3 regions of the Streptomyces sp. NPDC055239 genome follow, and region 1 is predicted to be linked to each of the others. Evidence: riboswitches for the same ligand, from Rfam matches in the RefSeq annotation. Region 1 holds a riboswitch; each other region holds the start of a gene.
What was found. A riboswitch is a leader RNA that binds a small molecule or an ion and turns the genes downstream of it on or off. The one in region 1 is predicted to bind cobalamin.

Region 1 (9,913 bases):
ACGTGGGCGGACATGCCGCCGATGGCGTGGGCGCCCCGCTTGTGGCAGGTGCGTACGAGGAGTTCGGTGTACGCGCGCATGAAGGGGGCGGTCATCGTGACCTTCGCCCGGTCGGGCAGCAGAAAGTCGGTGCGGTGCCCGAAGGTCTTGATGAGGCTGAAGAGGTAGTCCCAGCGGCCCGCGTTGAGGCCGGAGCTGTGCTCGCGGAGCTCGTAGAGGATCTCCTCCATCTGGACGGCGGCCGTGATGGTCTCGATGAGGACGGTGGCCCGGATCGTGCCGCGGGGGATGCTGAGGAGGTCCTGGGCGAGGACGAACACGTCGTTCCACAGCCGTGCCTCGTCGCGGTTCTCCAGCTTCGGCAGGTAGAAGTACGGGCCGTGCCCGGCGTCGATCTGCCGCTGGGCGCAGTGGAAGAAGTAGAGCCCGAAGTCCACGAGAGAGGCGGGCGCGGGGTGGCCTTCGATCTCAAGGTGCTCTTCGTCCAGATGCCAGCCGCGCGGGCGGACGACGATGGTCGCGATCTGCTCGCCGAGCCGGTAGCCCTTGCCCTCCGGCGTGGTGAAGTCGATCCTGCGTTCGATGGCGTCGAGCAGGTTCAGCTGACCGCCGATGATGTTGTCCCAGGTGGGTGAGGTGGCGTCCTCGAAGTCCGCCATCCACACCTGGGCACCGGAGTTGAGGGCGTTGACCGCCATCCCGCGCTCCGGCGGTCCTGTGATCTCGACGCGGCGGTCGGTCAGTCCGGGCGCCGGAGGTGCGACCTGCCAGGAGTCGTCCTCCCGTACGCGGGCGGTGGCGACGGAGAAGTCGAGCGGGGAGCCGGAGGCGAGGCGTGCGCCCACCCGCGTGCGCTCCTTGAGGATCTCCAGACGGCGATCGGCGAAGGCTTCGACGAGGCTGCCTACGAAATCCAGAGCCTCGGGGGTGAGGATCTCGTCGTGCCGGTGACCTGGCACGCCGAGGACCTGGGCACGGCTTGTCGGAGCGGAGATGGACATGCGGGTCTCCTCAGCAGGCGGGGCGGACTGACGGGGCGGTGGGGGCGCGATGGACGTGCCCCGAAGGGGCGCGGGGAACTGCGCGCCAAGCCCCCACCGGCCCGAGGGTGTGATTGCCGCGTTCCAGCGAAGCGTCTAGTGGAACTGCTCCTCCTCGGTGGACCCGGCGAGCGCAGTCGTGGAGGAGGCCGGGTTGACCGCGGTGGACACCTGGTCGAAGTACCCGGTGCCGACCTCACGCTGGTGCTTCACGGCGGTGAAGCCCTGCGCCTGCGCGGCGAACTCGCGCTCCTGGAGGTCCACATAGGCGGTCATGCCGTGCTCGGCGTAGCCGCGGGCCAGGTCGAACATGCCGTGGTTGAGGGAGTGGAAGCCGGCCAGGGTGATGAACTGGAAGCGGTAGCCCATCGCGCCGAGCTCGCGCTGGAACTTGGCGATCTGGTCGTCGTCCAGGGCGGCACGCCAGTTGAACGACGGCGAGCAGTTGTAGGCGAGCATCTGGTCGGGGTGCTCGGCGTGGATCGCCTCGGCGAACTCGCGGGCCTGGGCGAGGTCAGGGGTGCCGGTCTCGACCCAGATGAGGTCGGCGTGCGGGGCGTAGGCGAGGCCGCGGGCGATGACGGGCTCCATGCCGTTCCGCACCCGGTAGAAGCCCTCGGCGGTGCGCTCGCCCGTGACGAACCGGGCGTCACGCTCGTCGACGTCGCTGGTCAGCAGGTTCGCGGCGAGCGCGTCCGTGCGTGCCACGATCAGCGTCGGCACATCGGCGATGTCGGCGGCGAGGCGGGCCGCGTTGAGGGTGCGGATGTGCTGGCCGGTCGGCACGAGCACCTTTCCGCCCAGGTGCCCGCACTTCTTCTCCGAGGCCAGCTGGTCCTCGTAGTGGATGCCCGCCGCACCTGCGGCGATCATCGCCTTGGTCAGCTCGAAGGCGTTGAGCGGTCCGCCGAAGCCCGCCTCGGCGTCGGCGACGATCGGCGCGAGCCAGTCGGTGGTGTCATCGCCGCCCTCGGCGGTGGCGATCTGGTCGGCGCGCAGCAGGGCGTTGTTGATCCGGCGGACCACCTGGGGGACCGAGTTGGCGGGGTAGAGGGACTGGTCGGGGTAGGTGTGCCCGGCCTGGTTCGCGTCGGCGGCCACCTGCCAGCCGGACAGGTAGATCGCCTGCAGACCGGCCTTGACCTGCTGGACCGCCTGGCCGCCTGTCAGGGCGCCGAGCGCGTGGATGTAGTCCTGCTCGTGCAGTTGGCGCCACAGGCGTTCGGCGCCGCGCCGGGCGAGGGTGCTCTCCTCGCGGACGCTGCCGGAGAGCCTGACCACGTCCTCGGCGGTGTAGGTGCGCTCGATGCCCTTCCACCGGGGGGCGGATGCCCACCGCTGAGCCAGCTCCTGGGCCGTTGCTGTGGTCGTCCCTGCCTGAGCCATGACCGTCTCCTGAGGAATCGTGAACTGTGCGAATGCTTGGCACTGAGTGCCGGACAAATTGAGGGTGCGGCCCACCGATCCCCTGGGTGTGCAATCCGAGCAATGCTGCCGAGTTGGGCGGAAGGGTCGGGATCACCGACGTCAGGGCATCGAGTCGCGCCCCGATTCCGATCCGCCCGACGGAGTCCGGCGGGCCGCGGTACGACTCTGACACCGGCACTCAGTGCCAACAACCGGGGAAAGCTGCCAACTTCTGCGCATCTTCCGACGCCGTATTGCCAAGTCTGTTAATGCCTGGAGTCCCGTTCGCGTGGCTACCATCACGGGCAGTGCCGACGAGGGTGATCGTGACCGGACAGGAGCCACGGGTGAGCAAGACGTACGCGGGAGCGCGGCTGCGCAGGCTGCGGGAGGAGCGCCGCATGAGCCAGGCCGATCTGGCCCGGTCCCTTGCCATCTCGCCGAGCTATCTGAACCAGATGGAGCACGACTCCCGGCCGCTGACCGTGCCCGTGCTGCTGCGGCTCACGGAGGCGTTCGGCGTCGACCCGGGCTTCTTCTCCGAGCGCGACACGAGCCGTCTGGTGGCCGACCTGCGGGACGCCCTCACCGGAGAGGTCTCCGCGGGCCGGGTGTCCGCCTCCGACCTCTCGGACCTGGCATCGCGCATGCCCGCCGTGGCGACGGTCCTGGTGGACCTCGGACGACGGAACCAGCACCTCACCGAACAGCTCTCCGAAGCCGCGGAGGGGCGGGGGCCGGGAACGGCGGCGCAGCCCCGCTCCGCGCACGAGGAGATCCGTGAGTTCTTCTACCGGCGCCAGAACTATCTGCACGACATCGATCTCGCCGCCGAGCGGTTCGCCGCCGAGATCGGCGTACGCCCCGGCGAGGTCGTACGCGCCCTGTCCGCGCGCCTCGCCGAGCGCCACGGAGTGCGCCTGGCCGCGGACGCCCAGGAGCTCCTGCACCACTACGACCCGACGGCCCGCGTCCTGCACCTCTCCAACCGTCTGCGCCCCGGCCAGCAGGCGTTCCGGATGGCCACCCAACTCGTGCTGCTCGAATACGCGGACGACATCTCCGCGCTCGCCTCGGAGGACTTCGGCCAGGAGACCGCGGCCTGGCCGCTGGCCCGCATCGGCATCGCCAACTACTTCGCCGCCGCGCTGATCCTGCCCTACCGCCGCTTCCACACGGCCGCCGAGGAGTTCCGCTACGACATCGAGCGTCTCACCGACCACTTCGGACTCGGCTACGAGACGATCTGCCACCGCCTCAGCACCCTGCAGCGGCCCCGGCTGCGCGGTGTGCCCTTCTCCTTCGTGCGGGTCGACCGGGCGGGCAACATGTCGAAGAGGCAGTCCGCCACCGCCTTCCACTTCTCCCGCGCGGGCGGCACCTGCCCGCTCTGGAACGTGTACGAGGCGTTCGCCGCGCCCGGCCGCATCCACGTCCAGGTGGCATCGATGCCGGACGGGCAGCGTTTCCTGTGGACCGCACGAGCGGTCACCCGGCATCGCGGCGGCTGGGGCGAGCCCGGCAAGACCTTCGCCATCGGCCTCGGCTGCGAGATCCGCCACGCCTCACGGCTCGTCTACTCCGACGGCCTCGACCTCGACAGCGCGTCGTCCGCCGTGCCCATCGGCATGGGCTGCCGTCTCTGTGAACGTACGGACTGCCCACAGCGGGCGGTGCCACCACTGGACCGCAGCCTGGCGATCGACGAGAACAGCAGCACCTTCGTGCCCTACCCCGTGGCCGTGAAGCGGGCGGGCATCGAATGAGGGGGTGGACGCCGAGTGAGGGGGTGGACTTACTAGGACGTCCAACTATATCTTCGTGACACAAGGTCCGCGGTGCAGGGAAGCCGGTGTGAAACCGGCACGGTCCCGCCACTGTGACCGGGGAGTGTGCTGCCATCCACACGCCACTGGCGAGGTCTGCCGGGAAGGCGGGCGCCGCGCGTAGATCCGGGAGTCAGGATACCGGCCGCGGAACGTTCCGTGTTGTCCACGAGGATGGAGCAGACACGCATGGCACCGGTACGTACCCACGACCCTGGTGATCCGGCGGAGCGCAGTCAACTCACCACGCGCTCATAGGACTTCGCGACCTCCGGCACTCTTCCTCCACGCCTGACGGTCCCGACGTCCCCTGTCCCGCGGCTCACCCCGGCAGCGCACACACCCGTGCGCCCCGCCGGCGGCTCGCCGTGCCCTCCCCGGATCGCACCTGACGAGAGCAGGCACCCATGGTCCGTGAACTCACGCATTTCATCGGCGGCAAGCACACCGCCGGCACGTCGGGCCTCTTCGGCGACGTGTACGACCCCAACACCGGCACCGTCCAGGCCCGCGTACCGCTCGCGGGCCGGGCCGACACCGAGACGGCGATCACTGACGCCGTCAACGCACAGCAGGAGTGGGGCCGTTGGAACCCGCAGCGGCGCGCCCGCGTCCTCCTGCGCTTCCTCCAACTCGTCGAGGCCGAACGCGAATCCCTTGCGCGGATGCTTTCGGCCGAGCACGGCAAGACCGTGGCCGACGCGCACGGCGACCTTCAACGCGGCCTGGAGGTCGTGGAGTTCGCCGCCGGTATCCCGCACCTGCTCAAGGGCGAGTTCACCGACAACGCGGGTACCGGCATCGACGTGCACTCGCTGCGCTCCCCGATCGGAGTCGTCGCCGGGATCACCCCCTTCAACTTCCCCGCCATGATCCCGCTGTGGAAGGCCGCGCCCGCCATCGCCTGCGGCAACGCGTTCATCCTCAAGCCGTCCGAGCGCGACCCGTCCGTGCCCCTGCGCCTCGCCGAACTGTTCCTCGAGGCAGGCCTGCCGCCCGGCGTCCTGAACGTCGTCAACGGTGGCAAGGAAGCCGTCGACACCCTCCTGGAGGACCCCCGCGTCGGCGCGCTCGGCTTCGTCGGCTCCACTCCCGTCGCCGCGCACATCTACGCCACCGCCGCCGCCCACGGCAAGCGCGCCCAGTGCTTCGGCGGCGCCAAGAACCACATGATCGTCATGCCGGACGCCGATCTCGACCAGGCCGTCGACGCCCTCATCGGTGCCGGATACGGCTCGGCGGGCGAGCGCTGCATGGCCATCTCGGTGGCCGTGCCCGTCGGTGAGGAGACCGCCGACGCGCTGGTCGCCGCACTCAAGGAACGTATCGGCGCGCTCCGCATCGGCCGCAGCGACGACCCCGAAGCCGACTTCGGCCCGCTGGTGAGCAGGGACGCGCTCGACCGGGTCCGGCGCTACGTCGACATCGGCGTGAACGAGGGCGCCGAACTCGTCGTGGACGGTAGGCAGTTCGAGCTTCCGGACCATGAGAACGGGTTCTTCGCCGGAGCATCGCTCTTCGACCGGGTCAGTCCGCGGATGCGGATCTACCGTGAGGAGATCTTCGGGCCCGTCCTGTGCGTCGTACGGGCCGCCGACTACGAGGAAGCCCTGCGGCTGCCCAGCGAGCACCCGTACGGAAACGGGGTCGCGATCTTCACCAGGGACGGCGACACCGCCCGCGACTTCACGCGCCGCGTCGACACCGGAATGGTCGGAGTGAACGTCCCCATCCCGGTCCCCGTCGCCTACCACACCTTCGGCGGCTGGAAGCGCTCCGGCTTCGGCGACCTGAACCAGCACGGCCCGGACGCCATCCGCTTCTACACCCGCACCAAGACCGTCACCTCGCGCTGGCCCTCAGGGGTCAGGGAAGGCGCGAGCTTCACCCTGCCCACCATGGGATGAGCGCCATGACCAGCGCATCGCTCACCCAGGACCAGCAGGCCCTCGTCGAGACCACGCTCGACTTCGCGGAGGACCACCTGGCTCCCCGTGCCGTGCAGTGGGACCAGGACAAGCACTTCCCCCTCGACGTACTGCGCAAGGCGGCCGGGCTCGGGCTCGGCGGGGTGTACGTAGGGGAGGACGCGGGAGGCAGCGGCCTCAGCCGGGCCGACGGCGTCCTTGTCTTCGAAGCCCTCGCCTCCGGCTGCCCGTCCATCGCGGGCTACCTCTCCATCCACAACATGGTCGCCTGGATGATCGACACCTACGGCGACCAGGCGCAACGGGCACGGTGGCTGCCCCGGCTGTGCTCCATGGACGACCTCGGCAGCTACTGCCTCACCGAACCGGGCACCGGATCGGACGCCGGATCCCTGAGCACCCGGGCGGTCCGCGACGGCGACAGCTATGTCCTGACCGGGGTCAAGCAGTTCATCTCCGGTGCGGGTGCCGCGCAGGTGTACGTCGTCATGGCGCGCACCGACGGCGAGGGACCCCGGGGGATCTCCGCGTTCGTCGTCGAACGGGACGACCCCGGGCTGTCGTTCGGCCCCGACGAGAAGAAGATGGGCTGGAACGCCCAGCCCACCCGCCAGGTGATCCTGGACGGCGTGCGGGTCGACGCGGACCGGCTGCTCGGCCGGGCCGGCAACGGCTTCCGGATCGCCATGAGCGGCCTGAACGGCGGTCGGCTCGGCATCGCCGCCTGCTCCCTGGGCGGCGCCCGCAGCGCCCTTGACAAGAGCCTGTCGTATCTCGCCGACCGGGAGGCGTTCGGCGCCCGGCTCCTCGACGCGCAGGCCCTGCAGTTCCGTCTCGCCGACATGGCGACCGAACTCGCCGCGGCCCGCGCCCTGGTCCACGAGGCAGCCAAGGCTCTGGATCGCCGTGACCCCCAGGCGCCGCAGCTGTGCGCGATGGCCAAACGGTTCGCCACCGACACCGGCTACTCCGTCGCCGATCGCGCCCTCCAACTGCACGGCGGATACGGCTACTTGAACGAGTACGGCATCGAGAAGATCGTCCGCGACCTCCGTGTCCATCAGATCCTGGAAGGAACCAACGAGATCATGCGCGTCATCGTGGCCCGAGGCCTGACGGAAGCACTGCGGTGACGGCGGCCAAGGACACCGAGCACGCTGTCCTGCTCCGGACCGAGGGCCGCGCGGCCCACCTCACGCTCAACCGTCCCCAGGCCCTCAACGCCCTCACCCACACCATGGTGCGGCGCATCGACGAAGCGCTCACCACCTGGGAGAGCGACCCTGCCGTACGGACCGTGGTCGTCCAAGGCGCAGGCGGGCGCGGTCTGTGCGCGGGCGGCGACATCCGTTCCATCTACGAGGACGCACGTGCGGGGACAGCCGCCTCCGCCGACTTCTGGCGCGACGAATACCGGCTCAACGCGCGCATCGCCCGCTACCCCAAGCCGTACGTCGCCGTGATGGACGGGATCGTGATGGGCGGCGGCGTCGGAGTCTCCGCGCACGGCGACGTCCGCATCGTCACCGAGCGCTCGCGCATCGCGATGCCGGAGACCGGCATCGGCTTCGTCCCCGACGTGGGCGGCACCTACCTGCTGGCCCTGGCCCCCGGTGAACTCGGCACCCACCTGGCGCTCACCGGCGCGCAAGTCGGCGCCGCCGATGCCCTGTTGTGCGGGCTCGCCGATCATTTCGTGGCCTCTGGCGACATGCCCAGGCTGCTTGGCGACTTCGCCACGCAGCCGGTCTGGGACGCCCTCCAGATGTACGTGCGCCAGCCGCCGCCCGGCGACCTTGCCGGTCACCGGGCCTGGATCGACGACTGCTACGCCGCCGACACGGTGGAGGAGATCCTCGCCCGGCTGCGCGGCCATGGAGCGCGCGCGGCGACGGAGGCGGCCGACACCCTTGCCACCAAGTCGCCCACCGCCCTGAAGGTCACGCTCGCCGCACTGCGCCGGGCGCGGCGGCTCGGCCCGTTGGAGCGCGTCCTCGAGCAGGAGTACCGGGTCTCCCGCGCCGCGCTCGCCTCGTACGACCTGGTCGAGGGGATCCGGGCGCAAGTGATCGACAAGGACCGCAGTCCCCGCTGGAAACCGGCCACCCTGGCCGAGGTCACCGACGCGGACGTGGCGCGCCACTTCGGCCCGCCCGCCGACGGCGACATCCACCTGGCGACGACCCCACAGGAGGTGGCGTGGTGAACACCGCTCTCACCATCGGCTTCATCGGGCTCGGTCACATGGGCGGCCCGATGGCCGCCAATCTCGTCAAGGCGGGGCACCGGGTGCTCGGCCACGACCTGCTGCCCGAACTGCTCGCCGAGGCGGTCGAGAACGGCGTGGTGGCCGCCGGATCGTCGACGGACGCCGCCGCCGTGGCGGACGTGGTGATCACCATGCTGCCTGCCGGGCGGCACGTCCTTAGCCTCTACCAGGAGGAGGGGCTCCTTGCCGCCGCCCGGCCTGGCACGCTGTTCATCGACTGCTCGACCATCGACGTGGCCGACGCGCGCAGCGCACACACGGCCGCGACGGCGGCCGGGATGCGGGCCCTCGACGCCCCGGTCAGCGGGGGAGTGGTGGGCGCCGACGCAGGCACGCTCACCTTCATGGCGGGCGGCGGCGATGCCGAGTTCGCCGAGGCGGACCCGCTCCTGACGATCATGGGGAACAAGGCGGTGCACTGCGGCGGACCCGGCGCCGGACAGGCGGCGAAGATCTGCAACAACATGATCCTCGGCGTCTCGATGATCGCGGTGAGCGAGGCGTTCGTCCTGGGCGAGAGCCTGGGCCTGTCCCACCAGGCCCTGTTCGACGTGGCCTCCACCGCCTCCGGGCAGTGCTGGGCCCTGACCGTCAACTGCCCGGTGCCGGGGCCCGTTCCGGCCAGCCCAGCCAACCGCGGCTACCGACCCGGATTCGCCGCCCCACTGATGGCCAAGGACCTGGGACTCGCGGCCAGCGCAATCGAGGCCAGTGGAATCCATGCACAACTCGGTGTGAAGGCAGCCGAGTTGTATGCCGCCTACGCGGAAGGCGCCGGATCGGACCAGGACTTCTCCGGGATCGTCAACACCATCAGACAGCACACGGCAGGGGACGGGGACAGCGCATGACAACAGAGCCGTACGAGACGACCTCAGCGTCGTACGAGACGATCCGCATCGAACGAAAGGGCCGTACCGCACTTCTCACGCTCGACCGGCCCAAGGCTCTCAACGCCCTCAACCTTCAGGTGATGAACGAGATCGTCGCCGCGACGGCGGAACTGGATCGGGACCCGGACGTCGGCTGCGTCGTCCTGACCGGATCGCCGAAGGCGTTCGCCGCCGGGGCCGACATCAAGGAGATGCGGCCCCGGAGCTACATGGACATGTACCTCAGCGACTGGTTCGCCGCCTGGGACAGGCTCGGCTCGCTGCGCACGCCGACGGTCGCGGCCGTCTCCGGGTACGCGCTCGGTGGTGGCTGCGAGCTGGCGATGCTGTGCGACATCCTGCTGGCCGCCGATACCGCCGTCTTCGGTCAGCCCGAGATCAAACTGGGGGTCATCCCCGGCATCGGCGGCTCGCAGCGGCTGACCCGCGCGGTCGGCAAGGCCAAGGCCATGGAGATGTGCCTGACCGGTCGCACCATGGACGCCGAGGAAGCGGAGCGGGCCGGACTCGTATCGCGCGTGGTGCCCGCGGGGGAACTCGTCGGCGAGGC
Region 2 (9,913 bases), on a different contig from region 1:
TCCTCAGGGTCGGGCAGATAGGTGTCGAGCAGCGTCAGATAGAACTGGACGTGCACGGCCTCCTCGAAGAGCTGGCGGCTCAAGTAGAGCCGGGCCTCGGGGGAGTTGATGTGCTTGTAGAGCGTGAGCACGAGGTTGTTGGAGACGATCGAGTCGCCGGTTGCGAAGAACGCGACCAGGCGGCCGATCATGTGCTGCTCGCCGGGCGAGAGCTTGGCGAGGTCGGAGACGTCCGAGTGGAGGTCGACCTCCTCGACGGTCCAGGTGTTCTTGATCGCGTCCCGGTAGCGCTCGTAGAAGTCGGGGTAGCGCATGGGACGCAGGGTCAGCTCGAAGCCCGGGTCGAGGAGGTTCTTTACGGCGGTGGTCGTGGAGCTCATTACTGGCAGGCCTCGCAGGACTCGGGGTTTTCCAGGGAGCAGGCGACGGCGTCTTCGTCGGCCGTGGCCTGGGCGGGTACGGGGGCGGCGGCGGGCGCGGGCTCGGCGGCGGTCTGGCCCGCCGCCGCGCGGGCGATCCGGGTCGCCGGGCGCGAACGCAGGTAGTACGTGGTCTTCAGACCCTGCTGCCAGGCGTAGGCGTACATCGAGGAGAGCTTGCCGATGGTCGGCGTCTCCAGGAACAGGTTCAGGGACTGCGCCTGGTCGAGGAACGGCGTGCGCGCGGCGGCCATGTCGATCAGGCCGCGCTGCGGGATCTCCCACGCGGTGCGGTAGAGGTCGCGCACATCGGCGGGGATCCAACTGAAGCCCTGCACCGAGCCGTTGGCCTCGCGCAGCGCCTCACGGGTCTGCGCGTCCCAGACGCCGAGCCGCTTCAGCTCCTGCACCAGGTAGCCGTTGACCTGGAGGAATTCACCGCTCAGCGTCTCGCGCTTGAAGAGGTTGGAGACCTGCGGCTCGATGCACTCGTACACGCCCGCGATGGACGCGATCGTGGCGGTCGGCGCGATGGCGAGGAGCAGCGAGTTGCGCATACCGGTCGTGGCGATACGTTCCCGCAGCGTGGCCCAGCGCTCCGGCCAGGTCAGCTCGACGCCGTAGTGGTCCGGGTGCAGGACGCCGCGCGCGGTGCGGGTCTTCTCCCAGGCGGGCACGGGGCCGTTGCGCTCGGCGAGATCGGCGGACGCCTCGTACGCGGCGAGCATGATCCGCTCGGCGATGCGCGTCGAGAGGGCACGCGCGGCGGGGGAGTCGAACGGCAGCTTCAACTGGAAGAAGACGTCCTGCAGACCCATGGCGCCCAGGCCCACCGGACGCCAGCGGGCGTTCGAGCGGCCGGCCTGCTCGGTCGGGTAGAAGTTGATGTCGACCACGCGGTCGAGGAAGGTGACGGCGGTGCGGACGGTCTCGTCGAGCCGCTCCCAGTCGATGTCACCGGCGGCCGTGTCCACGAAGGCGCCGAGGTTCACCGAGCCCAGGTTGCAGACGGCCGTCTCCCCGTCGTCCGTCACCTCCAGGATCTCCGTGCAGAGGTTGGAGGAGTGAACCGTGTGGCCGGGCTCCGCCGTCTGGTTGGCGGTGCGGTTGGCGGCGTCCTTGAAGGTCATCCAGCCGTTGCCGGTCTGCGCGAGGGTGCGCATCATGCGGCCGTACAGATCGCGGGCGGGGATGGTCTTGCGGGCGAGCCCGGCGGCCTCTGCCTTGCGGTAGGCGGCGTCGAACTCGTCGCCCCACAGGTCGACGAACTCCGGCACGTCGGCCGGAGAGAACAGCGACCAGTCCTTGTCGGCGGCGACCCGGCGCATGAACTCGTCCGGGATCCAGTGCGCGAGGTTCAGGTTGTGCGTACGCCGCTGGTCCTCACCCGTGTTGTCGCGCAGCTCCAGGAACTCCTCGATGTCGGAGTGCCAGGTCTCCAGGTAGACCGCGGCGGCGCCCTTGCGACGGCCGCCCTGGTTCACGGCGGCGACGGAGGCGTCCAGGGTCTTCAGGAACGGCACGATGCCGTTGGAGTGGCCGTTCGTGCCGCGGATCAGCGAACCGCGGGCGCGGATGCGGGAGTACGAGAGCCCGATGCCGCCCGCGTGCTTGGAGAGGCGCGCGACCTGGTGGTAGCGGTCGTAGATGGAGTCCAGCTCGTCCAGCGGGGAGTCGAGGAGGTAGCAGGAGGACATCTGCGGGTGCCGGGTGCCGGAGTTGAAGAGCGTCGGCGACGACGGCAGGTAGTCCAGGCGGCTCATCAGGCGGTACAGGGAGGCGACTTCGTCCACCGAGCGCGTGCTGCCGTCCTCCGCCAGGCCGCTCGCGACGCGCAGCATGAAGTGCTGCGGGGTCTCGATGACGTGCCGGGTGATCGGGTGGCGAAGGAGGTAGCGGCTGTGCAGGGTGCGCAGGCCGAAGTAGCCGAAGCGGAAGTCGGCGCCGTCTTCCAGTGCGGCCTCCACGAGACCGTCCAGACGGTCCGTGTGGTCGACGACGAACGCGGCGGTGCGGTCCGCGATCAGACCCTCGCGGTGTCCCACGGCGACCGAGTCGGAGAAGGAGCGCACGCCCTGCGACGCGGCCTCGTCCCGGATGCTGAGGCTCAGGAGCCTGGCAGCGAGCTGCGAGTACGTCGGGTCCTCGGAGATGAGCCCGGCGGCCGCCTCGGTCGCCAGCTCCCGCAGCTCCGCCAGATCCGCCCTGGCCGAACGGCCGCGCAGTGCGGCGGCGGCGACCCGGCCGGGGTCGGCGTCGGGGAGGTCGGTGGTGAGGTCGGTCAGGGTGCGCAGCAGCGCGGTTCCTGGGCCGTCGCCGGTCTGCTGACCAACGGTGGTCTGCTGACCGTCGGTGGTCTGCGCTGACGCAGGTTCGGCTGGCGCGATGGTCACGGAGCACTCCCTCGCTCGGCTCGGAACCTTGCGGAGGGGAGGAGTGACACACGGGCGCGCCGGGGCAGGGCTGCGCTCCGCGTCCACCAGCCCATTCCACGAGGCCCGGACGTCGTTGGCACCCGGACCGGTCGGAACGGGTGCGCTGTCGACAGGTCTTCGGACTCATGAGTACGACAAATGCGCACTCATACACCGTTGCGGGACAGTTCCGGACTTCCACCGGATTCCCCTGCGGCGACAACGAGCACGAGCATACATCTTGTGCTGGCTCTGGGCGGCAACCCCATATCTTGTGTCGGAGTGCACGACAGCGGGCCGCCGGATTCTTCCGGCGGCCCGCATGACGTACGTAGGGGAGAGGCTCAGTGCCCGCCCGGCGCCCCCGCCGTGGCCGGCGGAAGGTCCTTGACGACGCCGGGGTCGCCCGCGTCCGCCGTGTAGTCGCCGGGAGAGGTCTCGTCGATGCCGTCAGGCGCCTTGGCGGCGCGCAGGACGAACGTCATGACCACGGTGACCACCAGGTTCAGGACGAACGCCGTGAGGCCGATGTAGCCGATCTCGCCGATGCCGGGGATCTCGTCGGACGAGCCGCCGAAGTGCTTCTGCGTCGGTGAGGCGACACCGTACGCGGCGACCGTCCCGTAGACCATTCCGACAGCCCAGCCCGCGAGCAGCGCCCAGCGGTGGAACCAGCGGGTGAACAGGCCGCCGACCAGCGCGGGCATGGTCTGCAGGATCCAGATGCCGCCCAGGAGCTGGAAGTTGATCGCGACCGTCTTGTCCATGGTGAGGACGAAGACGAGCGCGCCCACCTTCACCAGGAGCGAGACCAGCTTGGAGACCTTCATCTCCTGTGCGGGCGTCGCGTCCGGCCTGAGGAAGTCCTTGTAGATGTTCCTGGTGAAGAGATTCGCTGCTGCGATCGACATGATGGCCGCGGGCACGAGGGCGCCGATGCCGATGGCGGCGAAGGCCACGCCGGTGAACCAGTCGGGGAACATGTTCTCGAACAGCTGCGGAATCGCCAGCTGCCCGTTCTCCACCTTGACCCCGGCCGCGATCGCCATGAAGCCGAGCAGTGCGAGCAGGCCCAGCATCAGCGAGTAGAGCGGCAGGATCGTGGTGTTGCGGCGGATCACGTTGCGGCTCTTGGAGGAGAGCGTCGCCGTGATCGAGTGCGGGTACATGAAGAGCGCGAGCGCGGAGCCGAGCGCGAGCGTGGCATAGGTCCACTGCCCGCCGGCGCCTGGTGCGAGGCCCGCGACGGGCTTGCCCGCCGCCTCGTTCGTCGCCGCGAACTTGTCGTTCGCCGCCCGGAAGATCTCGTCGAAGCCGCCGAGCTTGATCGGGATGTAGATGATCGCGACGACGATGACGAGGTAGATCAGGCCGTCCTTCACGAACGCGATCAGCGCGGGCGCGCGCAGACCCGACGAGTACGTGTACGCGGCGAGCACCGCGAACGCGATCAGGAGCGGCAGGTCCTTGATGAACCAGTTCGTGTCCGGACCGCCGCCGACGCCCATCACGTCGAGCACGGCCTGGATGCCGACGAGCTGGAGCGCGATGTACGGCATCGTGGCGAGGATGCCGGTGACCGCGACGGCGAGGGAGAGCCCCTTGGACCCGAAGCGTCCGCGCACGAAGTCGGACGTGGTCACGTATCCGTGCTTGTGGGAGACGGACCACAGGCGCGGCAGGAAGGTGAAGATCAGCGGGTAGACGAGGATCGTGTACGGCACGGCGAAGAAGCCGGCCGCGCCCGCGGCGTAGATCGCCGCCGGGACGGCCACGAACGTATAGGCCGTGTAGAGGTCGCCGCCGAGCAGGAACCACGTGACCCAGGTGCCGAACGACCGGCCGCCGAGGCCCCATTCGTCCAGGCTCTCGGTCTCGGCCTTGCGCCAGCGCGCGGCCAGGAAGCCCATCGCCGTGACGGCGACGAAGAAGAAGATGAAGACGGCGAGGGCGATGCCGTTGACGCCGCCCGTGTCCGCTGCGAGCTCGTTCATCGGGTCGCACCCCCCTGGGCCTGCTCGGCCTTGCGGGCGCGCTGGTCACGCTGCCACAGCTTGTACGCGATCATGGTGAGAGCGGTGGAGATGAGTACCCACAGCATCTGGTACCAGTAGAAGAACGGGATGCCGATGAAGGTCGGTTCGACCTTCGCGTAGGAGCTCACCCAGAGCATCGCCACGAACGGCGCTACGAGGCAGAGGGCAATGACCACGCGGACCGGCGTGATCACCGGTCTGCTCACTTCAGGCGCATCTGACACTTGCGGTTCCGCTCCCTCGCTTATCTCACCTTTAACGTGCGGGAAATCTAAGCGAGAGTATTGATCTATGGAACCCCTGTCCGGATAACGGACGTGTCGAAGTGCCTGTTCAGTGTCGGCTCAGCAGCAGCGGAACCCCTGACGCGGATCCGACTCCTGCTGATCCGTGCGCATTCGCTCGAACTCCCTCCGGGAGGGGACGGATGCCCCGGGATGCGTCTTTCGCGTGTGCGCGACATAACGGTCGTACGCGGACTCGTCCGTCAACTCCCGTGCGTACCACCGCACCCACCGCAGCCCGCGAAGCACCCACGTCATGACGGGACCTGCGCGTCCGTCTTCGCCTTCGCCGCCGCCAGCTCCGCCTTCTCCTCCTGGGTCGGCACGAGCCCGGCCGGTGCGGTCAGCTTCGACTCCACGTACTCGGCCTCGCTCAGTCTCGACGACTGCGGGTTGCGGACGTGCTTCACGCAGATCCGGGCCGCGTCGGCGATCACGATGACGATGAGCAGGGCGAGCGCGGCCGAGAGGACGCCGTCCACCGTGGAGTTGGTGACGACGGTGTGCATGTCGTCCATGGACTTGGCGGGCGGCAGGACCTTTCCGTCGTCGATCGCGTCCTGGTAGATCGAGCGCTGCTTGAAGAAGCCGACGCGCGGATCGCTGGAGAACACCTTCTGCCAGCTCGCGGTGAGGGTCACCGTCGCGTCCCAGGCCAGCGGAATCCCGGTGATCCAGGCCCACTTGAGGCGCCCCGACTTCACCAGGAGCGTCGTGCAGACGGCGAGCGCGACCGCCGCGAGAAGCTGGTTGGAGATGCCGAAGATCGGGAAAAGCTGGTTGATCCCGCCGAGCGGCTCGTGCACGCCCACCCACAGGAAGTAGCCCCACAGGCCGGTGACGACCGCGCTGGTGATGATGAGTCCTGGCTTCCAGCTGACCTTCCTGAAGGGCTTGTAGACGTTCCCGAGCATGTCCTGGAGCATGAAGCGGCCCACGCGGGTGCCCGCGTCGAGCGCGGTCAGGATGAACAGCGCCTCAAACATGATCGCGAAGTGGTACCAGAACGCCTTCATGGAGCCGCCGGTGACCTTCGAGAAGATCTCGGAGACACCGACCGCGAGCGTGGGAGCGCCGCCGGTGCGCGAGAGCAGCGAGGACTCCTCGACGTTCTTGGCTGCCTGCGCAAGGTCCTCGGGGGAGATGGAGTACCCGAAGTTCGCGACGGCTTGCGACGCGGCCTGGACGTTGTCCCCGATGACCCCGGCGGGCGCGTTCATCGCGAAGTAGAGCCCCGGGTCGATGATGCTCGCCGCGACGAGCGCCATGACCGCGACGGCCGACTCCATCAGCATGGAGCCGTAGCCGATCATCCGGATCTGCGTCTCCTTCTGGACCATCTTCGGCGTCGTGCCCGAGGAGATCAGCGCGTGGAAACCGGACAGGGCCCCGCAGGCGATGGTGATGAAGACGAACGGGAAGAGCGATCCGGCGAAGACGGGCCCGTCGCCGCGTGAGGCGAAATCGGTCACCGGGTCCATCTTCAGCGTCGGCAGCGTGAAGACGACACCGAGCGCGAGCAGCAGGATCGTGCCGATCTTCATGAAGGTGGAGAGGTAGTCGCGCGGTGCGAGCAGCATCCACACCGGCAGGATCGAGGCGATGAATCCGTACGCCACCAGCCAGATGACAAGCGTCGACGGCGCGAGCGTGAAGGTGTCCGCGAGGGACGACTCGGCGACCCAGCGCCCGGCGACGAGCGCGATCAGGAGCAGCGTGATCCCGATGAGGGAGACCTCACTGACCCGTCCCGGGCGCAGGATCCGCAGGTAGAAGCCCATGAACAGCGCGATCGGAATGGTCATCGCGATGGAGAAGGTGCCCCACGGCGAGTCGGCGAGCGCGTTGACGACGACGAGCGCGAGCACCCCGAGCAGGATGATCATGATGGCGAACGCGGCGAGCAGCGCGGCGGCCCCGCCGAAGGGGCCGATCTCCTCGCGCGCCATCTGGCCGAGCGACTTGCCGTCGCGCCGCGTGGAGAAGAAGAGGACGACCATGTCCTGCACGGCGCCCGCGAAGATCACGCCGACGATGATCCAGATCGTGCCCGGCAAATACCCCATCTGCGCGGCCAGTACGGGCCCGACCAGGGGACCCGCGCCCGCGATCGCCGCGAAGTGGTGGCCGAGCAGGACACGGCGGTCGGTCGGGTGGAAGTCGATGCCGTTGTCCAGGCGCTCCGCCGGAGTGGCCCGGTTCTTGTCGACCTTCAGGACACGGTTGACGATGAACTTGGAGTAGAAGCGATAGGCGATGGCGTACGAGCCGAGGGCCGCTGCCACCATCCAGGCGGCCGACACCTCCTCGTCGCGCGAGAGCGCGAGCACGGCCCAGCCCGCGGCGCCCACCAGCGCGACGAGGGTCCAGATGACGATGGATCGGGGATTCGCTGTGCGCACCGGGTCGTCCTCCCGTTCATCACGCTCATCATGCGATGACGGGAGGACCGTAGAGCAGCACGGCGATCTGGCGCCAGACCCCGGACGAGGGTCAGTGGGCGGGAAGACGTCAGTCGGTCAGGAGCAGTGGGTCAGTCCGTGGGGCGTTTGAGGCGTGCCACGAACTTGTAGCGGTCGCCCCGGTAGACCGAACGGACCCACTCCACCGGCTGTCCGCCGCCGTCCAGGGAGTGCCGCGACAGGAGCAGCATGGGCAGGCCCACGTCCGTGCCGAGCAGGCCCGCCTCGCGCGGGGTTGCGAGGGAGGTCTCGATGGTCTCCTCGGCCTCCGCGAGGTGGACGTCGTACACCTCGGCGAGTGCCGTGTAGAGCGAGGTGTACTTGACCAGGGAGCGGCGCAGGGCCGGGAAGCGTTTGGCCGAGAGGTGCGTCGTCTCGATGGCCATGGCCTCGCCGTTGGCGAGCCTGAGCCGCTCGATCCTGAGCACCCGGCCGCCCGTACTGATGTCGAGCAGCCCGGCGAGGGTGTCGTCGGCGGTGATGTAGCCGATGTCCAGGAGCTGCGATGTGGGTTCGAGGCCCTGGGCCCGCATGTCCTCGGTGTAGGAGGTGAGTTGCAGCGCCTGGGACACCTTGGGCTTGGCCACGAAGGTGCCCTTGCCCTGGATCCGCTCCAGGCGGCCCTCGACGACCAGTTCCTGCAGCGCCTGGCGCACCGTCGTGCGCGAGGTGTCGAACTCGGCGGCCAGTGTGCGCTCCGGCGGGACCGGGGTGCCGGGCGGCAGTGTCTCCGTCATGTCGAGCAAGTGCCGCTTCAGGCGGTAGTACTTGGGTACGCGCGCGGTGCGTCCGACGGTCGGGGCTCCGCCCGCGTCGGTGTCTGTACTGCCTGCGTCAGTGCCCATCCGCTGCCTTCCCGGCTCCTGTGCTGCTGCCGTCACCGGCTCCTCCGTCTGTCGCGGCTCACATCGTGGCACGTACCGGGCTGAGCAGGATGTGCCCGCTCAGGTGTCGGTCCGATAACGGACCCGACAGCCCTTCTTATACACCCTTGACACCCCTAAAGGTCTAGGCCAAGCTCCCCGTACTGGTCTACACCATTAAAGACCAGGTTCCAGTCCCACGGGCAGATCTCGGTCCATTTGGTCGCTGCGGGTGGGGGGTTGACTGGCATCCCTTGAGGAGGGTGACGTGAAGCGCAAGCTCATAGCGGCCATCGGTGTCGCGGGCATGTTGGTCTCGATCGCAGCGTGCGGCAGCGACGACAGTGACGACAAGAAGGCCGGGGCGGACGGCTTCAAGGGGGAGACCCTGACGCTCTGGGCGATGGACGGCTCCACGCCCGACAGCTGGACCAAGGACGTCAAGGCGGCCTTCGAGAAGAAGACCGGCGCCAAGCTGAACCTTGAGGTCCAGCAGTGGAACGGCATCCAGCAGAAGCTGACGACCGCGCTCTCCGAGGAGAACCCGCCGGACGTCTTCGAGATCGGCAACACCCAGACCGCCGCGTACGCCAAGACCGGCGGCCTCGCCGACCTGAGCGACCTCAAGGAGGGGCTCGGCGCCGACTGGACCGAGTCGATCAACAAGTCCTCGGTCGTGGACGGCAAGCAGTACGCCGCCCCGTGGTTCGTCCTGAACCGCGTCGTGATCTACAACAAGAAGGTCTGGGCCGACGCCGGCATCAAGGAGACCCCCAAGACCCGCGCCGAGTTCCTCAAGGACCTCAAGACGATCGGCTCCAAGACCGAGGCCGAGCCGATCTACCTGCCGGGCCAGAACTGGTACCACTTCGTCGGCCTGACCCTCGGTGAGGGCGCCGAGCTGGTCAAGAAGGACGGCGACAAGTACGTCTCCAACCTGACCGACCCCAAGGTCGCCGCGGCCATGAAGACGTACAAGCAGTTCGCGGACCTCTCCAAGGCTCCCAAGAACAAGGACGAGGCCACCCCGCAGCAGGCCGAGGTCTTCGCCAAGGGCAAGACCGGCGCCTTCATCGGCATGAGCTGGGAGGCCGCGACCGCGATCAAGGCCAACCCGAAGATCGAGAAGGACATCGGCTACTTCACGATCCCCGGCGCCACCGCCGCCAAGCCCGAGGGCGTCTTCCTCGGCGGCTCGAACCTCGCCGTCGCCGCGACCAGCAAGAAGCAGGAGCTCGCCAAGGAGTTCCTGAAGATCGCGCTGAACGACAAGTTCGAGGGCTCGCTCGCCAAGGAAGGCGGCGTCATCCCGAACAAGCAGGCCCTGGAGGCCCAGCTCAAGGGCAACCCGGCAGCCGAGGCCATGGCCCCCGCCACCGCCGGCGGCGGCACCACGCCGCTGATCCCGGAGTGGGCCGCGGTGGAGAACCCGCCG
Region 3 (9,913 bases), on a different contig from region 1:
CACCGACACCAAGGCGACCGCCAAGGGCTACCGCACCGGTCAGATCGCCTCCGCGGGCCTCGTCTCGCTGGCGCACGGCACGAACGACGCGCAGAAGACCATGGGCATCATCACGCTCGCCCTGATCACCGGCGGCGTCCTGAACCCGGGCGCCAACCCACCGATGTGGGTCATCGTCTCGGCGGGCATCGCCATCGCGCTCGGCACGTACCTCGGTGGCTGGCGCATCATCCGCACCATGGGCAAGGGCCTCACGGACCTCGCGCCGCAGCAGGGCTTCGCCGCCCAGACCAGCGCCGCGACCGCGATCCTGGCCTCCTCGCACATCGGCTTCTCGCTCTCCACCACCCAGGTCTGCTCGGGCGCCGTGATGGGCGCGGGCCTCGGCCGCAAGGGCGGTGTGGTCCGCTGGTCCACGGCGACGCGCATGTTCGTCGCCTGGGGCCTGACGCTCCCGGCCGCCGGTCTGGTCGGCGCGGGCGCCGAGTTCCTCACCAAGCAGGGCCCCTGGGGCATCGCGGCGACCGCCGCGCTCCTGGTGACCGGCTCTGCCGTGATCTGGGTGCTGTCCCGGCGCAACGCCGTCGACCACACGAACGTCGCCGACGACGAGATCCGCAGCTCCTTCGCGGACGAGCCGGCGGGCGTCGTGACCACCGCGATCGCCGCCGTCTCTCCGCCGCCCACCGGGTCGGCCGTGACGAGCCCCGACGTCGACCTCGTCAAGGCCACCATCCAGGCCCCGGCCCCGACCGGCACCGCGGCGGACCCCGCCCGGCCCGCCACGGTGTAAGGACAAGTCAGCATGAACATCGACTGGGCAGCTCTCGGCTCCGTGTTCGGAGTCAGCCTCGCGGTGACGGTGGCCCTGGTGGGCCTGTTCACCCTCGGCATCGTCGGCCTCTCCAAGCGCGAGACGGCAACGTCCGGCGCCACTTCGACCGCTTCCGCCGCTTCCACGGCGGGCGGGCCCCCGGTGGCGGCACGCACGGGCGCGTACGTGTGCTTCGCGCTCTGCGCGGCGGCGGTGGCGTACGGGATCTATCTGATCGTCGCCTGACGATCGCAGCTCCGGGTGGGGTGCGGGACGCTTCGGCGGCCCGCACCCCACCTCTGTCTGTGGGCCTCGGCACACTCTCCCGCCCCAGGTCAACGGCAAGTTGACGGGCGTTCGCGGGCGTGGTGGACTGCCGGAGCCATTACGGCGGCAGAAGAGGAAGCCGGTGCGAATCCGGCGCGGTCCCGCCACTGTCATCGAGGAGCTGACTCAGCCGGCTCCTCGGAAGCCAGGAACTCTCGCCGCCGATCTCGTCGAATCAGGGCGCGGACACCCTGAGTGAGGACATATCGCCATGCGCGGCCGCCCGTTGCCGGTCTCTGTGCCCCCGCCTGTACAGGCCGGGCCCCTCGCTCCCCTCCGCGTCACGGCCGGCTGAAGCCATGCGTGCCGATCGCGACTTCGCGTACGGCGCCGCCGCCGGCCTCCTCGGTGATCTGTTCCTCGGCGATCCTCGCCGCGGGCATCCGGTCGCCGCGTTCGGCCGGGCCGCCGGTGCCGTAGAGCGTGTGCTGTGGCGTGACCACCGCGGGTGGGGCGCCCTGCATGCCGTGGTGTGCGCCGGGGGTGCGGCAGGTGCCGCCGTCCTGGCCTCTTCTCTTGTACGTGACTCACGCGCCGCATCCGTCGCGCTGACCGCCGCCACCACCTGGGCCGTCGTCGGCGGGACCTCGCTGGGGCGCGAGGCGCGGGCCGTCGGCGGTGCGCTCGCCGCCGGGGACATCGAGGTGGCACGGGAGCGCCTTCCGCATCTGTGCGGCCGTGATCCGCAGTCCCTCGACGCCGACGGCATCGCGCGGGCCGTGGTCGAGTCCGTCGCCGAGAACACGTCCGACGCGGTCGTCGGCGCCTTGGTGTGGGGGGCTCTCGGCGGGGTTCCCGGGCTTGTCGCCTTCCGGGCCGTGAACACGCTCGACGCCATGGTCGGGCACAAGTCGGTGAAGTACCGGCGGTACGGGTGGGCCTCCGCGCGGCTCGACGACGTACTGGGGTGGCCCGGAGCCCGGCTCACCGCGGTGCTCGCGGCTGCCGCCGGAGACGCGCCGCGCGGTGCCCTGAAGGCCTGGCGTGCGGACGCGGCCAAGCATCCGAGCCCCAACGCGGGGCCCGTGGAGACCGCCTTCGCAGGGGCGTTGGGGGTACGGCTCGGGGGGACCCTCTCGTACGGAGGCCGCATCGAGCACCGGCCCGTCCTGAACGGGGACGGGCGGGACGTCGAAGTCGCCGACATCGAACGGGCCGTGAAGCTCTCGCGCCGGGTAGGGCTGCTTGCCCTGGGGGTCGCGGCCGTGGTGAGCACTATGCGGAAAGGCAGGGTCTGATGAGTGGTGGGCTGCTCGTTGCCGGGACCACGTCCGATGCGGGCAAGAGCGTGATCACCGCCGGGATCTGCCGGTGGCTGGCCCGCAAGGGGGTCTCCGTCGCGCCCTTCAAGGCACAGAACATGTCCCTCAACTCCTTCGTCACGCGCGAGGGCGCCGAGATCGGGCGGGCCCAGGCCATGCAGGCGCAGGCCGCCCGGGTCGAACCCAGCGCACTGATGAACCCCGTGCTGCTCAAGCCGGGCAGTGACCGCAGCAGCCAGGTCGTCCTCATGGGAAAGCCCGTGGGCGAGATGAGCGCGCGCGGCTATCACGGGGGGCGCCAGGAACAGTTGCTCTCCACCGTCGTGGGATGCCTCGAAGAACTTCGGGGCGGCTATGACGCCGTGATCTGCGAAGGCGCGGGCAGTCCCGCCGAGATCAATCTGCGGCGTACGGACATCGTGAACATGGGGATCGCGCGGGCCGCCCGCTTCCCGGTCGTCGTGGTCGGCGACATCGACCGAGGCGGCGTCTTCGCCTCCTTCTTCGGTACGACCGCGCTGCTCAGCGCCGAGGACCAGGAACTGGTCGCCGGTTATCTCGTCAACAAGTTCCGTGGCGACGTCTCGCTGCTCGAACCCGGGCTCGACATGCTTCATGAGCTCACCGGGCGGCGTACGTTCGGCGTCCTTCCCTTCCAGCACGGCCTCGGCATCGACGAGGAGGACGGCCTTCGGGTGTCCCTGCGGGGCGCCGTGCGGGAGTCCGTCGTCGCTCCCCCGGTCGGCGAGGACGTGCTGCGGGTCGCCGTCTGCGCCGTACCGCTGATGTCGAACTTCACGGACGTGGACGCCCTGGCCGCCGAACCCGGCGTCGTGGTGCGGTTCGTGGACCGCGCCGACGAGCTCGTCGACGCCGATCTCGTCGTCGTACCCGGCACGCGCGGCACCGTCCGCGCCCTTCAGTGGCTGCGCGAGCGCGGCCTCGCGGACGCCATCGCGCGGCGCGCCGCCGAGGGGCGGCCGGTGCTCGGGATCTGCGGCGGCTTCCAGGTGCTCGGCGAGCACATCGAGGACGACGTCGAGTCGCGGGCGGGAGCCGTGGACGGGCTCGGCCTGCTGCCCGTGCGCGTGCGGTTCGCCCGCGAGAAGACCCTCGCGCGCCCGGTCGGCGAGGCGCTCGGCGAACCCGTCGAGGGGTACGAGATCCATCACGGCGTCGCCGAAGTCCTGGGCGGAGAGCCCTTCTTGGACGGCTGCCGAGTAGGCGAGGTGTGGGGCACGCACTGGCACGGCTCCCTGGAGAGCGACGCGTTCCGGCGCCGTTTCCTGATGGAGGTCGCCCGCGCCGCCGGGCGCCGCTTCGTGCCCGCGCCCGACACCAGCTTCGCCGCACTGCGCGAGGAGCAGCTCGACCTGCTCGGCGACCTGATCGAGCAGCACGCGGACACGGACGCGCTGCTCCGCCTGATCGAGACCGGCGCCCCGCCCGGCCTCCCCTTCATCGCACCCGGGGCGCCCGCACGACCGGCGGAGGGGGACGGGTGAGAGCCGCTGCACCCTGGGCGAGAGCCGCTGCCCCTTGCCCCGCCCTGAACCACGTAATGGAGGCCTTGTGAGTACCCCCTATCCGTTCACCGCCCTCGTCGGACAGGACGACCTGCGGCTCGCCCTGCTGCTCAACGCCGTCTCGCCCGCCGTCGGCGGTGTGCTCGTACGCGGCGAGAAGGGCACCGCCAAGTCCACTGCCGTGCGCGCCCTTTCGGCCTTGCTGCCGCAGGTACCCGTCGTCGCCGGATGCCGCTTCTCCTGCGCCCCGGCCGCCCCGGACCCCGCCTGCCCCGACGGTCCGCACGACGCCGGCGGCGCTTCGGTGCGCGACGCGCGGATGGTCGAACTGCCCGTAGGAGCCTCCGAGGACCGCCTCGTCGGGGCGCTCGACATCGAGCGGGCGCTCGCCGAGGGCGTGAAGGCCTTCGAGCCGGGTCTGCTCGCCGACGCCCACCGCGGCATCCTCTACGTCGACGAAGTCAACCTGCTGCACGACCACTTGGTCGACCTGCTGCTCGACGCCGCCGCCATGGGCGCCTCGTACGTCGAGCGCGAGGGCGTGTCCGTGCGGCATGCGGCGCGGTTCCTGCTCGTGGGCACCATGAACCCCGAAGAGGGCGAACTGCGACCGCAGTTGCTCGACCGGTTCGGGCTCACCGTCGAGGTCGCCGCATCGCGCGAGACCGATCAGCGGGTCGAGGTCGTGCGCCGACGGCTCGCGTACGACGACGACGCGGAGAACTTCGCCGCGCGGTGGCACGAGGACGAGTCCGCGCTGCGGGACCGGATCGTCGCGGCGCGTGCGCTGCTTCCCCACGTGCGGCTCGGGGACGGTGCGTTGCGGCAGATCGCCGCCACCTGTGCGGCCTTCGAGGTCGACGGGATGCGGGCCGACATCGTGATGGCGCGTACGGCGACGGCGCTTGCCGCCTGGGCCGGACGCGACGACGTACTCGCCGAGGACGTACGGCAGGCCGCTCTCCTCGCGCTCCCGCACCGGCGCCGTCGCAACCCCTTCGACGCGCCGGGCCTCGACGAGGACAAGCTCGACGACACGCTGGAGCAGAACGGCGACGACGGCGACGGGGACGGCGGGGACGACGACCCCGACGGCGGCGGTCCCGATGGAGGCGGGCAGCCGCCCCAGGACGGACCCGACGCCCCCGAGGCACCCGATGCCCCGGCGCCGGACGCACATGACGCCCCCGCCACCGACAACGAGACCGAGAGCGGGCAGGACGAGGACCTCTCCCCCGCGCAGGCACCCGCGGCCGGTGGCGGTGGCGGTGAACAGCGGCCCGTGCAGGCCTCCGAGCCGTTCCGTACGAAGATGCTGAGCGTCCCCGGTCTCGGTGAGGGTGCCGCGGGGCGCCGCTCGAGGGCGCGGACCGAGCACGGGCGGACCACCGGGGCCCGGCGGCCCCAAGGTGCGCTCACCAAGCTGCACCTGGCGGCCACCGTGCACGCGGCTGCCCCCCATCAGCGGGCGCGCGGACGTGTGGGGCGGGGGCTCGTCGTGCGCCGGGACGATCTGCGGCAGGCGACGCGGGAGGGGCGTGAGGGCAACCTCGTGCTCTTCGTCGTGGACGCCTCCGGGTCCATGGCCGCGCGGCAGCGGATGAGCGCCGTGAAGGGAGCGGTGCTGTCCTTGCTGCTCGATGCCTACCAGCGCCGGGACAAGGTCGGGCTCGTCACCTTCCGCGGGTCCGACGCCGAGGTGGCGTTGCCGCCCACGTCTTCCGTCGACGCGGCTGCCGCCCGTCTTGAGACGCTGCCCACGGGCGGGCGTACGCCGGTCGCGGCCGGGCTGCTCAAGGCGCACGACGTACTGCGCGTCGAGCGGCTGCGGGATCCGGCGCGGCGCCCCCTGGTCGTGGTCGTCACGGACGGCCGGGCCACGGGAGGCGTGGAGCCGGTGGCCCGCGCGGGACGTGCCGCGCGTCTCTTCGAGGCCGCCGGGATCGCGTCCGTGGTCGTCGACTGCGAGTCGGGGCACATCCGGCTCGGGCTGGCCGGGCAGCTGGCGGGCGAGCTCGGCGGGACGGCCGTGACGCTCGACGAGCTGCGGGCTGATTCCATCGCCGGGCTCGTCAAGGACGTACAGGGAACTCAGATGCAGACGAGGAGCGTGGCCTGATGCCGCAGGGACAGCCGAACGTGGTGCCGGACGACGGGCTCACCACGCGTCAGCGGCGCAACCGGCCGCTGGTCATGGTGCACACCGGGATCGGCAAGGGAAAGTCCACCGCCGCCTTCGGGATGGCGCTGCGGGCCTGGAATCAGGGATGGCCCATCGGGGTCTTCCAGTTCGTGAAGTCGGCGAAGTGGAAGGTCGGCGAGGAGAACGCCCTGAAGGTGCTCGGCGCGAGCGACGAGGGCGGGTCGGTCACCTGGAACAAGATGGGCGAGGGCTGGTCGTGGATCCAGCGCGCGCCCGCCGAGGGCGAGCCCAGCCACGAGGACAAGGCCCGCGAGGGCTGGGAGCAGGTCAAGCGCGACCTCGCCGCGGAGACGTACTCGCTGTACGTCCTCGACGAGTTCGCCTATCTCCTGCACTGGGGCTGGATCGACGTGGACGAGGTGGTCGAGGTTCTGCGGGACCGTCCCGGGCACCAGCACGTCATCATCACCGGGCGCTACGCACCCGAGGCCCTGGTCGAGTTCGCCGATCTCGTCACCGACATGTCCAAGGTCAAGCATCCGATGGACGCGGGTCAGAAGGGCCAGAGGGGCATCGAGTGGTAGCTCGGCTCGTCGTCGCCGCGCCGTCTTCAGGAAGCGGGAAGACGACCGTGGCCACGGGGTTGATGGCCGCGTTCTCGGCGGCAGGGCTCGCGGTGTCCCCGCACAAGGTGGGACCCGACTACATCGACCCCGGGTATCACGCGCTGGCCACGGGGCGCCCCGGGCGGAATCTCGACGCGTACATGTGCGGGCCCCAGATGGTGGCGCCCTTGTTCAACCATGGGGCACGCGGCTGCGATCTCGCCGTGGTCGAGGGCGTCATGGGGATGTACGACGGGGTCTCCGGTCAGGGTGAGCTGGCTTCCACCGCACATGTGTCGAAGCTGCTCCGTGCGCCGGTGGTCCTCGTCGTCGACGCGTCGTCGCAGTCCCGCTCCGTCGCCGCGCTCGTGCACGGGTTCGCTTCCTGGGACCCGGAGGTGCGGCTCGGGGGCGTGATCCTCAACAAGGTGGGGTCCGCGCGGCACGAGGAGCTGCTGCGCGATGCCCTCGGCGAGTCCGGGGTGCCCGTGCTCGGCGCACTCGGCCGGGTGCAGCAGGTCCGGGCGCCCTCGCGGCATCTGGGACTCGTTCCGGTGGCCGAGCGGCAGGCGGAAGCCGTCGAATCGGTGGCCGCGCTCGCCTCCCGGGTGCGGGAGGGCTGCGATCTCGACGCGATTCTGGCGTTGGCGCGCAGTGCGCCCGCGATGACCGGTGAGACGTGGACGCCTCACGAGGTGCCGCAGGACGATGAGCGAGAGCGGGACGAGGAGCGGCGGCCCGTGGTCGCCGTCGCGGGCGGGGCCGCGTTCACCTTCTCCTACGCCGAACACACCGAGCTGCTCACGGCCGCGGGCGCGGACGTCGTCACCTTCGATCCGCTGCACGACGAGGAGCTGCCGCCCGGCACCGCGGGACTGATCATCGGGGGCGGATTCCCCGAGGTGTACGCGCCCGAGCTCTCCGCCAACGAGCCGCTGCGGAAGGTCGTCGCCGATCTTGCGCTGAGCGGTGCGCCCGTGGCCGCCGAGTGCGCCGGGCTGCTCTATCTGACCCGGGAGCTGGACGGGAAGCCGATGTGCGGGGTGCTCGACGCCCGCTCCCACATGTCCGAGCGGCTCACGCTCGGGTACCGCGAGGCCGTCGCCGTGTCCGAGAGCCCGCTCGCGGTGGTCGGGACCCGGATGCGCGGGCACGAGTTCCACCGCACCGTCGTCGAACCGGGCGCGGGGGCGGCTCCCGCCTGGGGGCTGCACTCCCCCGAGCGGCGCGTCGAAGGCTTCGTACAGCAGGGTGTGCACGCGAGTTACCTGCACACGCACTGGGCCGCCGAGCCGGGTATCGCGCGCCGGTTCGTGGAGCGGTGCCGGGGATGAGCGGTACGCGGGTCGGGGTCCGCTTCCGGGTCGAGGCCGGGGTCCGCTTCCGGGTCGGGGGCGGCCGGAGCGGAAGACTGTGACCTCGGTCCACGCCGTGGCCGCCTCACTCCGCGATGCCCACCACCAGCCAGATGAACGCCGCCCCCGCCACCGTGCACAGCAGCGTCGAGCGCGCCGGATGCTCGTGGTGCGCCTCCGGCAGGATCTCCGCGGCCGCCAGGTAGAGCAGCGCGCCGCCGAAGAAGCCGAGATATCCCCCGAGCAGTTGCGCCGGAATGGTGAACAGGAGCGTCGATGCCGCGCCCACCACCGGGGCCACCGCGTCCGCGAAGAGCATCGCGAGGGCCTTGCGGCGGGCGTTCCCGTACAGACTGGTGAGCGTGTACGTGTTGAAGCCGTCGGCGAAGTCATGGGCGATGACCGCGAGCGCCACCGCCACGCCCATGCCGCCGCCCACCTGGAACGCGGCGCCGATCGCGACGCCGTCCATGACGCTGTGCCCGACCATCGCCCCGGCCGCCGTCATCCCCACCTGCGGGATCCGGCCGTTCGTGTCCTCGCCCGCCCCGTGGGCGGCCTGGCGGCCCGCGAGGAGGTGTTCCACCAGGTGCGCGGTGAGGAAGCCCGCGACGAACAGGAGCAGCGCCGCGGGTACCCCGAAGACGGGGCTGCCCGCGGCGTCCAGCGCCTCGGGCAGCAGGTCGAGACCGACCACGCCGAGCATCAGACCGCCCGCGAGCCCCAGGACGAGGTGACGCCGGTCGGTGACCCGCTGGGCCGTCCAGCCGCCCACCAGGGTCATCACAAAGGCGCCGAGCGCCACGAACACCGCCATGCGCCCTTGCTAGCCGATCGCCCCCCTGCCCCGCACATCGACATCGGGCCCGCCGAGCGGACACCGACCCGTTTCTGGTCCCGTTTCTGGTCTCGTTCCTGGTCCCGCTTCCGTCCCGTACGAGAGGAGCCCCCGCCCATGGCCGACGCCGAAGCCGCCAGCGGCGAGGTCCGCCCTGCCGGGGCGGGGGCGGCCGACCTCGCGGAGGCGGCGGTCATCGAACACACGAGGGAAGGCGCAGAGGTCATCGGCCCGATGACGATGTCCCCCGAACAGGTGGCGGCCGGTGGCTCTCTCGTGGTGGGCGTCGGCGCGAGCAAGGGCGCGCCCGCCGAAGAGGTCATCGGCCTCGTCGAGGACACGCTTCGGGACGCGGGGCTCTCCCCCGCCCGTGTCGCCGCGCTGGCGACGCTCGACACGAAGGCCGAAGAGCCCGGCATCGTCGAGGCGGCGGCGCGGCTCGGGGTACCGGTCGTGTCGTACGCGGCCGACGATCTTGCCGGTGTCGACGTGCCGAACCCCTCCGACGCGCCGCTCGCCACCGTGGGCACGCCCTCCGTGGCGGAGGCCGCCGCGCTGTGCGGAGGCGGTGAACTTCTCGTGCCCAAGCGGAAGTCGGCACCCGGCGGCCGTGCACCCATGGTGACCTGTGCGATCGTGCGCTGCGGGCCCGCGATGAGGGTGTCCGCACCTGATCCGAACGAAACAGGCAAAGCAATCAAGGAGTCCGAGTGACCACCCCGCCCGCCCCGCTCCCCACACCGCTTCCCGCACTGCTCATCGCCGGACACGGCACCCGGGACGAGGCCGGGGCGGCCGCTTTCCGGGGCTTCGTACAGGAAATCGCCCGGCGCAACCCCGAACTCCCGGTGGCCGGCGACCTCATCGGCCTGTCGCCGCCACTGAGCGAGGCGGTCACCGACCTCGTCGACCGGGGCGTGAAACGTTTCGCTTCCGTACCGCTGACGCTGGTGCCGGACGAGCGCGCCGGCGGCGGCATCCCCGTGGCGCTCACCCGTGAGCAGGAGCGCCACCCCGGCATCTCGTACACCCACGGCCGCCCG

Region 2: it holds a riboswitch for cobalamin, as region 1 does, so the genes downstream of both, ACWFRJ_RS19240 (ribonucleoside-diphosphate reductase subunit alpha) here and ACWFRJ_RS22605 (CoA-acylating methylmalonate-semialdehyde dehydrogenase) in region 1, are expected to answer to the same signal.
Region 3: it holds a riboswitch for cobalamin, as region 1 does, so the genes downstream of both, ACWFRJ_RS26005 (cobalamin biosynthesis protein) here and ACWFRJ_RS22605 (CoA-acylating methylmalonate-semialdehyde dehydrogenase) in region 1, are expected to answer to the same signal.

Annotation. Positions count from the first base shown of each region.
Region 1 is NZ_JBSGRD010000007.1:39,017-48,929, forward strand. Features, by position in the region: gene aceB (malate synthase A) at 1-1,001, opposite strand, end outside; gene aceA (isocitrate lyase) at 1,137-2,426, opposite strand; gene ACWFRJ_RS22600 (short-chain fatty acyl-CoA regulator family protein) at 2,795-4,213, shown strand; cobalamin riboswitch at 4,267-4,437, shown strand; gene ACWFRJ_RS22605 (CoA-acylating methylmalonate-semialdehyde dehydrogenase) at 4,681-6,180, shown strand; gene ACWFRJ_RS22610 (acyl-CoA dehydrogenase family protein) at 6,186-7,334, shown strand; gene ACWFRJ_RS22615 (enoyl-CoA hydratase/isomerase family protein) at 7,331-8,407, shown strand; gene mmsB (3-hydroxyisobutyrate dehydrogenase) at 8,401-9,321, shown strand; gene ACWFRJ_RS22625 (enoyl-CoA hydratase) at 9,318-9,913, shown strand, end outside.
Region 2 is NZ_JBSGRD010000005.1:216,643-226,555, reverse strand. Features, by position in the region: gene ACWFRJ_RS19245 (ribonucleotide-diphosphate reductase subunit beta) at 1-380, opposite strand, end outside; gene ACWFRJ_RS19240 (ribonucleoside-diphosphate reductase subunit alpha) at 380-2,812, opposite strand; cobalamin riboswitch at 2,946-3,069, opposite strand; gene mctP (monocarboxylate uptake permease MctP) at 3,178-4,827, opposite strand; gene ACWFRJ_RS19230 (DUF3311 domain-containing protein) at 4,824-5,093, opposite strand; gene ACWFRJ_RS19225 (YbdD/YjiX family protein) at 5,214-5,411, opposite strand; gene ACWFRJ_RS19220 (carbon starvation CstA family protein) at 5,408-7,555, opposite strand; gene ACWFRJ_RS19215 (GntR family transcriptional regulator) at 7,687-8,460, opposite strand; gene ACWFRJ_RS19210 (extracellular solute-binding protein) at 8,747-9,913, shown strand, end outside.
Region 3 is NZ_JBSGRD010000008.1:339,881-349,793, reverse strand. Features, by position in the region: gene ACWFRJ_RS26015 (anion permease) at 1-793, shown strand, start outside; gene ACWFRJ_RS26010 (hypothetical protein) at 806-1,060, shown strand; cobalamin riboswitch at 1,167-1,318, shown strand; gene ACWFRJ_RS26005 (cobalamin biosynthesis protein) at 1,441-2,379, shown strand; gene ACWFRJ_RS26000 (cobyric acid synthase) at 2,379-3,908, shown strand; gene ACWFRJ_RS25995 (putative cobaltochelatase) at 3,976-6,048, shown strand; gene cobO (cob(I)yrinic acid a,c-diamide adenosyltransferase) at 6,048-6,656, shown strand; gene ACWFRJ_RS25985 (cobyrinate a,c-diamide synthase) at 6,650-8,011, shown strand; gene ACWFRJ_RS25980 (ZIP family metal transporter) at 8,118-8,849, opposite strand; partial or broken gene ACWFRJ_RS25975 (cobalamin biosynthesis protein) at 9,141-9,512, shown strand; gene ACWFRJ_RS25970 (sirohydrochlorin chelatase) at 9,581-9,913, shown strand, end outside.